DNA from 2 places in the Microbacterium sp. H6 genome. Region 2 is predicted to be linked to the other one. Evidence: predicted binding sites of a transcription regulator. Region 2 holds the regulator's gene; the other holds the start of a gene.
The links. Region 2 encodes LexA, which represses DNA repair genes until DNA is damaged. Its sites were predicted from a motif close to TCGAACANNTGTTCGA; they were not measured.
Positions count from the first base shown of each region.

Region 1 (5,981 bases), on a different contig from region 2:
CATCGCGAACCTCGCGAAGATGCCGCACCTCCTCGTGGCCGGCTCCACCGGTTCGGGTAAGTCGAGCTTCGTGAACTCCATGATCACGAGTCTGCTGATGCGTGCCCGCCCGTCCGACGTGCGCATGGTGCTGATCGACCCGAAGCGTGTCGAGCTGACCAGCTACGCCGGTGTCCCGCATCTGATCACGCCCATCATCACGAACCCGAAGAAGGCGGCGGAGGCGCTGCAGTGGGTCGTGAAGGAGATGGACATGCGGTACGACGATCTCGCGTCGTTCGGTTTCCGGCACATCGACGACTTCAACCGGGCTGTCCGCGCGGGCGAGGTCGAGCTCCCGGTGGGCAGCGAGCGTGTCCTGAAGCCGTACCCGTACCTTCTGGTGGTCGTCGATGAGCTCGCCGACCTCATGATGGTCGCCCCTCGCGACGTCGAGGACTCGATCGTCCGCATCACGCAGCTCGCACGTGCCTCCGGCATCCATCTCGTGCTAGCGACTCAGCGCCCGAGCGTCGACGTCGTGACGGGCCTGATCAAGGCCAACGTCCCGTCACGACTCGCCTTCGCCGTGACGAGCGTCACGGACAGCCGGGTCATCCTCGACAGCCCCGGTGCCGACAAGCTCATCGGTCAAGGTGACGCCCTGTTCTCGCCGATGGGCTCATCGAAGCCGTTCCGCCTCCAGGGCGCGTGGGTCGATGAGAAGGAGATCGACGCGGTCGTCAAGCACGTCACCCGTCAGGCACGTCCGGACTACCGTCCGGATGTGCAGGAGGCGATGGAGCCGACGAAGAAGAAGGAAGTCGACGAGGACATCGGGGATGACCTGGAGCTGCTGCTCGCAGCCGCCGAGCTCATCGTCTCCTCGCAGTTCGGATCGACGTCGATGCTCCAGCGCAAGCTCCGCGTCGGGTTCGCGAAGGCAGGTCGTCTCATGGATCTGCTCGAGTCGCGCGAGATCGTCGGCCCCTCCGAGGGGTCGAAGGCGCGAGACGTGCTGGCGACCGCCGAGCAGCTCCCGCAGGTGATGGCCAAGTTGCGCGGAGACGACGTTCCGGCACCGACATCGGCATCGGCTGCGCCTGCGGTTCCGCCCGTCCCGCCGCTCCCGCAGACGCATGACCCGATCGCGGCTCAGTACGAGGGTCTTCCCGAGGTGGAAGCTGAGGGCGACGAAGATGCCTGGGGCTTGACGGGACGCGACTGATGGCTATCCCACGGCAGCTCCCCAACGCCATCACGGTCGCGCGCATCCCGCTGGCCGTCGTCTTCTTCGTCCTGCTCCTGCTGGGTGGCACCTATGGGTTCTCGGACCCGGGTCTCCGCTGGGCGGCCGGAGTCATCTTCATCGTCGGGATCTCGACGGACTGGGTCGACGGGTACCTCGCCCGCAAGTACGACATCGTCAGTGATTTCGGCAAGCTCTGGGATCCGATCGCCGACAAGATGCTCACCGGTGCCGGCTTCATCGGGCTCGCGATTCTGGGCGAGGTCAACTGGTGGATCGTCGCGATCATCCTCGTGCGCGAATGGGGCATCACGATCCATCGGCTCATGGTGGCCAGCGAACACGTCGTGGCCGCGGCCTGGATGGGCAAGATCAAGACCGCGTTCCAAGGGGTGGCGCTCGGGTGGGCACTCCTCCCGCTGCACTACGTCATCGGTCTCGACGCCTGGACATTGATCACGTTCATCATCATGCTCATCGTCCTGGTCCTCACGGTGGCGAGCGGCATCGACTACGTCGTGGCGCAGGTACGCGGGTCGCGCCGGAAGTCATGAGTCAGGCGGCAGCCGAGGTCCTCGCTGCGCTGGGCCGACGAGGATGGAAGCTCGGCGTGGCCGAATCCCTGACCGGGGGCGCCCTGTGCGCCGATCTCGTCGCGGTTCCCGGAGCGTCAGCCGTGCTGCTCGGAGGCGTCGTGGCATATGCCACGCCGGTCAAGTCGTCCGTGCTGGGCGTGGATGAGGGCCTGCTGTCGAGATACGGGCCGGTGCATCCGCAGGTCGCACTGGAGATGGCAGACGGCGTCAGACGCGTCGTCGGCGTCGACGGCGAGGCTGCCGATGTGGGGGTGTCCACGACCGGGATCGCCGGACCGGTGTCTCCGGACGGGCAGCCCGTCGGCACGGTGCACATCGGCGTCGTCACCCCCGCGGCATCGCGGACCAGGGCCTTTCTCTTCGTCGGCGACCGGGAATCGATCCGGGCGCAGACGGTGGACGCGGCACTCCAGGAGATGCTCGCCCTGCTCTCGGAATAGCAGAGCCCTGCGGCTGGTTGTCTCTGATGTGCTCACACGTAAACCACAGAGTGCAGGAGTAGATTCTGTGCACGCCAGGGGTACTAGACTGGCTGTCTCATCGGGGGAGACCTCGAGCGAACACATGGGGAGGAGGTTCCGATGATTCTTGTACGACAGGAAATCGGCGATGTGCTGAGGGACTTCCGCCTGCAGAAGGGGCGTACGCTCCGGCAGGTCGCCAGCAAGGCATCGGTCGCACTCGGCTACCTCAGCGAGGTGGAGCGCGGTCAGAAAGAGGCTTCGAGCGAGATCCTCGCCTCGGTCGCAGACGCTCTCGACGTCCCCATCTCGACGATCATGCGCGAAGTCGGTGACCGCATTTCGGTGCTCGAGGGCATTCAGGTCTTCCCTGACGTCGTTCCCGACGACCTCGTGGCGTCGGTCGAGCCTCAGCTCTCGCTGCACTGACCCCCGAATGGGGTGGTGATGCGTCGTAGCGAGTTCCTTCGCGCCGTCGAGACCGAGTTCGGGCTGAGGGCTTCCTCTCTGGTCAACGACCTCGGCCTGAGTGCCGTAGGTGGGCGTACCGCTCTCGAAGCTCTCGCCGACGGCACGCCGCCGCGAGACATCTGGCTGGCGCTGTGCGCGGAGATGGACGTTCCCGAGGACAGGCGCCACGGAGTCGGACGGCAGGAGCCGCGGCGGCGCTGACCGACGTTCCTCGTCCGCCCTCTACGGAACACGACACCCATTTGCGGCGTGTCGTCGAAGATCCGTTCGAAGCGGGCGTAGTCTTCTGCACAAGTGGTCCAGAGCGTTTGTTCTGCACTGTATGTGAGATCGTCGCACCGATGTCGGTGGTCCCTCCTACGGTGGAAACAAGCCGAAGAGCCATTACGCCTTGTCGGAGAGTTTCTCCCAACCGGAAGAGCCGCGACAGCCTACAGGCGGCATCACGCGCGCAGAAGGAGCACATTATGCCATCACCCGCCGACCGCGAGAAGTCCCTCGAGACCGCCCTCGCTCAGATCGACCGCCAGTTCGGAAAGGGCTCGGTCATGCGGCTGGGCAGCGATGAGCGTGCCCCTGTGGCCGTCATCCCGACCGGCTCCATCGCCCTCGACGTCGCCCTCGGCGTGGGAGGACTGCCGCGTGGCCGAATCGTAGAGATCTACGGACCGGAGTCCTCGGGTAAGACGACTCTCACGCTGCACGCGATCGCCAACGCTCAGCGGGCCGGGGGAATCGCGGCGTTCATCGATGCCGAGCACGCGCTCGACCCCGACTATGCCGCGAAGCTGGGCGTCGACATCGATGCTCTCCTGGTGTCGCAGCCCGACACCGGTGAGCAGGCGCTCGAGATCGCCGACATGCTGGTGCGCTCCGGAGCCATCGACCTCATCGTCATCGACTCCGTCGCGGCGCTCGTGCCTCGTGCCGAGATCGAGGGCGAGATGGGCGACTCGCACGTGGGTCTGCAGGCGCGACTCATGTCGCAGGCCCTTCGTAAGCTCACCGGTGGTCTGAACCAGACCAACACCACCATGATCTTCATCAACCAGCTGCGTGAGAAGATCGGCGTCTTCTTCGGTTCCCCCGAGACCACCGCCGGCGGTAAGGCGCTGAAGTTCTACGCCTCGGTCCGCATGGACATCCGTCGTATCGAGACGCTGAAGGACGGAACCGATGCCGTCGGAAACCGCACCAGGGTCAAGGTCGTGAAGAACAAGATGGCGCCGCCGTTCAAGCAGGCGGAGTTCGACATCCTCTACGGCGTCGGCATCTCCCGCGAAGGCAGCCTGATCGACTTCGGCGTCGAACACGCCATCGTGAAGAAGTCGGGTTCCTGGTACACCTATGACGGTGATCAGCTGGGTCAGGGCAAGGAGAACGCACGCACGTTCCTGCTCAACAACCCCGACATCGCTCTGGCTATCGAGACGCAGATCAAGCAGAAGCTCGGTATCGGCGGGCCGTCCGCTGCCCCGGCCGCTGCCGATGAGCTCGCAGAGCGTCGTCCGGCCTGATGAACGACTCGCGTGGGGGCGATCCTGACCGGATCGCCCCCATCATCCCCCTCTTCGGCGGAACAGCGAAGAAACCAGGAGCGACGCCTTCCACGCCGGTCACGAAGTACGGCGAATCAGCGACACTGCCATCATCGCGAGGCGACGGGGATGCGGTCTGGCGTACGACCTGGGACTCTCCTCCAGGCGACCCTGCTTCCATCGACACAGCCGACGATGCAGCTCACACGGGAACCCCGAGTGAGCGCCATCCGGCGCGCGGGCGCAGGGATCCCTCCGGCGCCAGGAGCTCTCATCCCTCGCGGTCGGCTCCCAGGCTCCGCGCGCTCGACGCGACGGAAGGAGACGGCGCGACCCAGCAAGAGGCGTCACACGATGAGATCCGGGTCGCGGCCGAGGAGTCGCTCCTGCGAAAGCTGCGAGCCCGGTCGTTGTCGATCTCTGAAGCCCGGCAGGTGCTGCGTGGTGCGGGCCTCGATGGCAGTGCGATCAGCGATGTGATCGAGGACTTCTGCCGTCGTGGTTACCTCGATGATGCGGCCCTGGCCGGCGTCCTCGTGAGGTCGGGAGTGGATCGAAAGGGGCAGGGGAGAGTCGCTCTGTCTCGCGCGCTCGCTCAGCGGGGGATTCCGCGTGAGGTCATCGATAGCGCGCTCGAAGAGCTTCCGGACGACGACGACGAACGCGCGCTGGAGTTCGCCCGCACCAAGGCGCGGTCGATGACTCGACTCGACCCCGACGCGGCGCTCCGTCGTCTGGTGGGACAGCTTTCTCGTCGTGGCTACAACGGAGCGGTCGCCATGAAGGCGGCGAAGGTCGCGCTGCGCGAGGCTTCGTTCGGCGGAGCGACCTCAGGGGTGCGGTTCGTCGATTCCGACTGAGCAGTGAGCGCCGCTTCCGCACGGAAACGGCTCGTACAATGGGGTGATCATGACTATCCCGCGCAGCGAACCGACGATCATCGGCGCGTCGTCGGCAGCCGTCGACGTCGACGGACGACAGCGATCGTATGAAGTACGCACCTTCGGGTGCCAGATGAACGTGCACGACTCGGAGCGCCTCTCGGGCTCGTTGGAGAGCGCAGGTTACGTCAGGGCAGTCGACGGTGCGGAAGCCGATGTGGTGATCATCAACACCTGCGCGGTCCGCGACAACGCCGCAGGCAAGCTCTACGGCACACTCGGCCATCTCGCGTCGGTCAAGCGCCGCAAAGACGGGATGCAGATCGCCGTCGGCGGCTGCCTCGCACAGATGGACAAGCAGGCTGTGCTCGACAAGGCGCCGTGGGTCGATGTCGTCTTCGGCACCCACAACATGGGTTCCCTTCCGGGGCTGCTCGAGCGCGCCCGCCACAACGGGGATGCCGAACTCGAGATCCTCGAGTCGCTCGAAGTGTTCCCCTCAACCTTGCCTACGAAGCGAGACTCGGCGCACAGCGGCTGGGTGTCGATCTCGGTCGGGTGCAACAACACCTGCACGTTCTGCATCGTGCCCAGCCTGCGCGGCAAGGAGAAGGACCGTCGTCCCGGCGACATCCTGAACGAGATCCGGCTTCTGGTCGAAGACGGTGCGATCGAGGTCACGCTTCTCGGGCAGAACGTGAATTCCTACGGCGTCGAATTCGGCGATCGACAGGCGTTCGGCAAGCTCCTGCGCGCGGCCGGTGAGATCGAAGGCCTCGAGCGCGTCCGATTCACCAGCCCGCACC
Region 1 covers NZ_QOAY01000112.1:33,437-39,417, reverse strand. Annotated here, with positions in the region: gene DSP71_RS07715 (DNA translocase FtsK) at 1-1,207, shown strand, start outside; gene pgsA (CDP-diacylglycerol--glycerol-3-phosphate 3-phosphatidyltransferase) at 1,207-1,782, shown strand; gene DSP71_RS07705 (CinA family protein) at 1,779-2,264, shown strand; gene DSP71_RS07700 (helix-turn-helix domain-containing protein) at 2,406-2,714, shown strand; gene DSP71_RS07695 (DUF3046 domain-containing protein) at 2,733-2,957, shown strand; gene recA (recombinase RecA) at 3,224-4,273, shown strand; gene DSP71_RS23340 (regulatory protein RecX) at 4,705-5,154, shown strand; gene miaB (tRNA (N6-isopentenyl adenosine(37)-C2)-methylthiotransferase MiaB) at 5,204-5,981, shown strand, end outside.
Region 1: the regulator LexA is predicted to act here: its motif matches at 3,012-3,027, upstream of recA (recombinase RecA).

Region 2 (5,981 bases):
CGCGCCCGTTCGTCCGGACGGCGACGACGCGGCCGTCGTCGAGCAGCTGATACCAGCGGTTGCCGAGGACCCAGAGTCCATAGCCCGTGTCGGCGTCCGAGGGTGAGACCTGCCGTGCGGTGCCGACCGGGACCACACCGTCCAGGGAGATGCGCTGCAGGGCCCAGCGCCCACCCGGATCATCGGCGAAGAGCAGCTCCGAGTCGCTCAGCCACTCCGGCTGCAGCGCCGCCCGTGAGGGGATCGTGCGCGGAGTGTCCTCACCGACCTCGGCGACCTGCACGTGCGCGTCCTCCCACGGCATGCGGCCCCTGTCCCACGCGACCCACGCGGCGCGGGTGCCGTCGGGGGAGAGCGCGGGGTGGGCGAAGAAGCCATCGCCCTGCACGATCACCGTGATCGCGGACGCATCCTCGGCTGCGGAGCCGTCGAGCGGGATCTCGACGATCGCTCGGAGATGCGGCGTGCGGGAGAGGTCTTCGCGCACGGCCAGCAGTCGACCGGACTGCACACGCAGGCCGCCGTGGGAGGGCCCGGGAGGGGTGAGAGCAACGGGCTCGCCTCCCACGCTCAGACGATGAACCCGCTGGTCGTTCGCGTCGACGAAGTAGAGCGTGCCGTGCTCGTCCGCCGTCCACGCACCCCCGCCGTACTCGTGCACACGTGAGCGTGCGCTCCAGGGGGAGGGGAGGATCTCGGCTCCGGAGGAGCTCCGCACCGTCACGCGGCCCTTCTGGGCCGGCACCGACTCGCCCCACCAGATCTCCGAGCCGACGAAACGGGCGCCGTCGATGCGCGGTGAAGACGCGGCGACCGAGGCGGCGGAGAACGGGGATGACCAGGAACCGTAAGGGGACGACGACATGTCTCGAGCCTATGCGGCGTCGCACCGCGTGTGCGGCCACGCCGTGGGCCCGACCACTGTGGAAGCGCGCGAAGGGAAGACGGTCACCGACACGACCAGGCCCGATCCGCGCTGACCGGATCGAGGGTCAGACGGCGCGGAGCACCGCCACGACCTTGCCGAGGACGACGGACTCGTCGCCGAGGATGGGTTCGAATGCCGAGTTGCGGGGGAGGAGCCAGGTGTGGCCGTCCCGGCGGCGCAGCACCTTGACCGTCGCCTCGCCATCGAGCATCGCCGCGACGATCTCGCCGTTCTCCGCGCTGTTCTGGGAGCGGACCACGACCCAGTCGCCGTCGCAGATGGCGGCGTCGATCATCGACTCGCCGGAGACCTTGAGCATGAACAGGTCGCCCTTGCCCACCAACTGGCGGGGGAGCGGGAAGATCTCCTCGACCTGCTGATCCGCGGTGATCGGCACGCCGGCGGCGATCCGTCCCACCAGGGGGACGAGCGCGGCGTCGCCTACGGGAGTCGCGACGTCGGCCGGGTTCTCGGTGCTGGCGCCCGGCAGATCGATGAGCACCTCCATCGCCCTGGTCTTCCCCGGGTCGCGGCGCAGGTAGCCACTCAGCTCGAGCTGTCCGAGCTGATGGGTGACGCTGGAGAGGGACTTGAGACCGACGGCGTCTCCGATCTCGCGCATGCTCGGCGGATAGCCGTGGTTCGCGATCGAGTTCTGGATGACCTCGAGGATCGCCATCTGCTTCGGGCTGAGGCTCTTCCGGCGGCGCGTGCGCGGTGCCTCCGACTCGGCGGCAGAGTTCTCGCTCATGGTGCTCCTTCAGTGCGTGATCCGACGTCCCTCTTCGAATGTCGGAGGCCCGTGGTGGGGTGTCCTTATCGAAACCGTATCCGAGAATCGGGCCGATCTGGAAGATCTGTTCGAGCGTGTCGGCCTCTTTCCCCGGTGTGGTTTCGAAGAATACTTGACAGATGTTCGAACTCGAAGATATCTTCGGTACGTAGCTTCGCATTCCCGGCTCCCGGCCGAGTCGTGAATGCGAACGCTACGCCAACTTCCCCGGCAGCCTCACCGCTCCGGGACAGGCTAAGGAGCACCACATGAGCAGCATCGGCTTCAGCACCGCAGCAGTCATCCCGGCATCGCCCCGTCCTTCGACGAGACTCCGGCTGACGACGCGCGGTCGCGCTGTACTGCTCGCCCTGGCGTCGGTGCCCCTCGCCGCCGGCATCGCGTTCGCGGCGCTCAGCGGCGGCAGCGCGGTCGCGTCGGGTGCCGACACCGCATCCGTCGGCGTCGAGACCGTCACCGTCATGCCCGGTGACACGCTCTGGTCCATCGCCACCGGCGTCGCGCCCGACGCCGACCCGCGCGATGTGATCGGCGACATCAGCCGGATGAACCTGTTGCGCGGCGGGGAGCTGCAGATCGGGCAGACTCTGGCGATCCCGGCTCAGTACGCGCGCTGATCCGGCGGAGGGCTCAGACGAGGAGTTCCTGGGGCGGGCGACTTTGCGTCATCAACCTCAAGCGCCGCATAGCATGGGAAGGGTGACCCTCTCCCTCAACGATCTCCCGCTACGTGACGATCTCCGCGGATTGAAGCCATACGGTGCTCCACAGGCGCCGCTTCCCATCGCGCTCAACGTGAATGAGAACACGCATCCGATCCCCGATGCGGTGGCGAGCGACATCCTCGATGACATCGCCGTCGCGATCCGTGATGTCAACCGCTACCCGGATCGTGAGTTCACCACGCTTCGCGAGTCTTTCGCGGAGTACCTGGGCCACGGTCTCGTCCCCGAGCAGATCTGGGCGGGCAACGGGTCCAATGAGGTGCTCCAGCACATCCTGCAGGCCTTCGGAGGCCCTGGTCGCACGGCTTTCGGGTTCGCGCCGACCTATTCGATGTACCCGCTCATCGCGCAGGGCACCGGTGCGCGGTGGATCGCCGGTACGCGTCAGCCCGACTACACCATCACTCCGGAGGAGGCGGCCGAGCAGGTGCGGGCCGCCGAGCCGGACGTGGTCATCCTCTGCTCTCCCAACAACCCCACCGGCACGCCGCTCGGACTCGACGTCATCGAAGCGGTGTATGAGGCTGCCAGGGGCATAGTGATCGTCGACGAGGCCTACCAGGAGTTCGCGCCGCATGACGCGGTCTCCGCACTGACGCTGCTCGAGGGGCGGCCGCGTCTGGCCGTCTCGCGCACGATGAGCAAGGCCTTCGCGTTCGCCGGAGCCCGTGTCGGGTATCTCGCGGCCGACCCGGCGTTCATCGACGCGCTGCGGTTGGTGCGTCTGCCGTACCACCTGAGCGCACTCACCCAGGCGGCGGCCATCGCGGCGCTGCGCAATGCCGACGTCATGCTCGGCATGGTCGAGGAGATCGTCGAGCAGCGCGACCGCATCACGGCGACTCTCGAGGCGCTGGGTTACCAGCCGCACGAATCCTGGTCGAACTTCGTGCTGTTCGGTGGAGTCTCCGACCCGAAGGCCACCTGGCAGCAGCTGTACGACCAGGGGGTGCTGGTACGCGATGTCGGCATCCCAGGACACCTGAGGGTGAGCGCGGGCACCGAGGCCGAGACCACCGCGTTCCTTGATGCTCTTGCCTCGATAGGATCGGCTTCATGAGCACTTCCGCACCGACCCCGCGCACCGCGAGCCGTGTGCGCCGCACGTCGGAGTCCACCGTCGAGCTCGAGCTGAACCTCGACGGGACCGGCGTCAGCCACATCGACACCTCGGTGCCCTTCTTCGACCACATGCTCACGGCGTTCGCGAAGCACTCGCTGACCGACCTCACCGTGCGCGCCTCGGGTGACACCCACATCGACGCACACCACACCGTGGAAGACGTCTCAATCGTGCTCGGACAGGCGATCCTCGAAGCCCTCGGCGACAAGTCCGGCATCTCCCGGTACGGAGACGCCCTCGTCCCCCTCGACGAGGCGCTCGCGCAGGCCGTGGTCGACATCTCGGGCCGCCCGTACCTCGTGCACACGGGGGAGCCCGAGGGGTTCGAGCACCACCTGATCGGCGGACACTTCACAGGGTCGCTCGTCCGCCACTCCTTCGAAGCCATCACGTTCAATGCCGCTCTCACGGTGCACGTGCGTGTGCTCGGCGGCCGCGACCCGCACCACATCGCGGAAGCGGAGTACAAGGCGTTCGCGCGTGCGTTCCGTCAGGCGAAGGCGCTGGATCCGCTCGTCGACGGCATTCCGTCCACCAAGGGCGCGCTGTGACGTCGGCTCCTCGCGTCGCGGTGTTCGACTACGAGTCGGGCAACGTCCACTCGGCCGTCAAGGCTCTCGTGGCTGCCGGTGCCGACGCCGTGCTGACGCGCGACCGTACCACCGCCCTCGAGGCGGACGGCCTGGTCGTTCCCGGCGTCGGCGCGTTCCAGGCGGTTCGCGATGCCCTGCGTGCGCACGGAGGCGACGAGATCATCGACCGCCGTCTGGCCGGTGGCCGTCCCGTCCTCGGCATCTGCGTCGGGATGCAGGTGCTGTTCGAGCACGGCGTCGAGCGTGGGCGTGATACCGCAGGGCTCGGAGAGTGGCCCGGAGCCGTCACCGAGCTCAACGCGCCGGTGCTTCCGCACATGGGCTGGAACACCGTCGCGCCCGGTTCCGACAGCGTGCTCTTCCGCGGCATCGAGCAGGAGCGCTTCTACTTCGTGCACTCCTACGCCGCCCAGTCCTGGCAGCTCGATGTCATTCCGCCGTTCCCGGAACCCGTCCTGACCTGGACGACCTACGGCGATCCCTTCCTCGCCGCCGTGGAGAACGGCCCGCTGTCGGCGACGCAGTTCCACCCGGAGAAGTCCGGCGAAGCAGGTATCCAGCTGCTGCGCAACTGGGTCGAGAGTCTCTGACGACGCCCGCCGGCGTCACCCGTTTTGTTCCCCGCCGCCCGGCGGACTACCCTCGGTTCTCGTGCCCGCACCGGGCCGAAGAGCTTCCCGATCCAAGGACCCCATGAACGACTTCGCGCAGTCCCCCTCGCTCACGCTCCTTCCCGCGGTCGATGTCGCCGGGGGCAAGGCCGTCCGACTGACTCAGGGCGAGGCCGGAACCGAGACCAGCTATGGCGACCCGTTGGACGCCGCAGGGGAGTGGGTGTCGCAGGGCGCCTCCTGGATCCACCTGGTCGACCTCGACGCGGCCTTCGGTCGGGGCAGCAACGCGCCGATCCTGCGCAAGGTCATCAAGCAGTTCAAGGGCGTGAACATCGAGCTTTCGGGTGGTATCCGCGACGACGCGACGCTGGAGGCGGCTCTGGAGAGCGGCGCGACGCGGATCAACCTGGGCACGGCGGCGCTGGAGAATCCGGAGTGGGCTGCCGACGTGATCGGCCGTTACGGCGAGGCGATCGCCGTCGGTCTCGATGTGCGCGGAACGACGCTCGCCGCCCGCGGATGGACCAAGGAGGGCGGGGACCTCTGGGAGGTGCTCGACCGCCTCGAAGACGCCGGCTGCAGCCGCTACGTGGTCACCGACGTCACGAAGGACGGAACCCTCCGCGGTCCGAACCTCGACCTTCTCCGTGAGGTCACCTCTCGCACCCCGAAGCCGGTGGTCGCGTCAGGCGGCATCTCGAGCCTGGACGACATCGCCGCGCTCCGCGACCTCGTGCCGTTGGGCGTCGAGGGCGCGATCGTCGGCAAGGCACTCTACGCCGGCGCCTTCACGCTGGCTGAGGCACTGGATGTCGCAGGAGACTGACGCGCACGCGTGCGGCCCCGAGCCGCACAACCACGGCGATTCAGCAGGCGTCCCGTGGGAGGGGCGCAGCTTCGAGTCGAATCCGCACGCCGCGGACGACGGTTCCGCCGACCCCGCGCTGCTGGCGGCGCTGCTGCGCTTCCGCGCCGGCCAGGGCAGCCAGTCCGAGGTCGTCGACGCTTTCCGTGCCGCCCGTGTGCTGGTGCCCCTCATCGCGGAGAAGGGGGAGGAGGGGATCGCCCCCAACGGCCTCACCGTTGACAAGACGCAGGAGCTCTCCATCGTCACGGTCGCGGCTCCGGATGGTCGGCGCGTGCAGCCGGTGTTCTCGTCGGTCCAGGCGATGCAGGCGTGGGACCCGACGGCGCGACCGATCCCC
Region 2 covers NZ_QOAY01000236.1:558-6,538, forward strand. Annotated here, with positions in the region: partial or broken gene DSP71_RS15075 (TolB family protein) at 1-865, opposite strand, end outside; gene lexA (transcriptional repressor LexA) at 993-1,679, opposite strand; gene DSP71_RS15085 (LysM peptidoglycan-binding domain-containing protein) at 1,970-2,338, shown strand; gene DSP71_RS15090 (histidinol-phosphate transaminase) at 2,421-3,506, shown strand; gene hisB (imidazoleglycerol-phosphate dehydratase HisB) at 3,503-4,120, shown strand; gene hisH (imidazole glycerol phosphate synthase subunit HisH) at 4,117-4,752, shown strand; gene priA (bifunctional 1-(5-phosphoribosyl)-5-((5-phosphoribosylamino)methylideneamino)imidazole-4-carboxamide isomerase/phosphoribosylanthranilate isomerase PriA) at 4,856-5,602, shown strand; gene DSP71_RS15110 (SseB family protein) at 5,586-5,981, shown strand, end outside.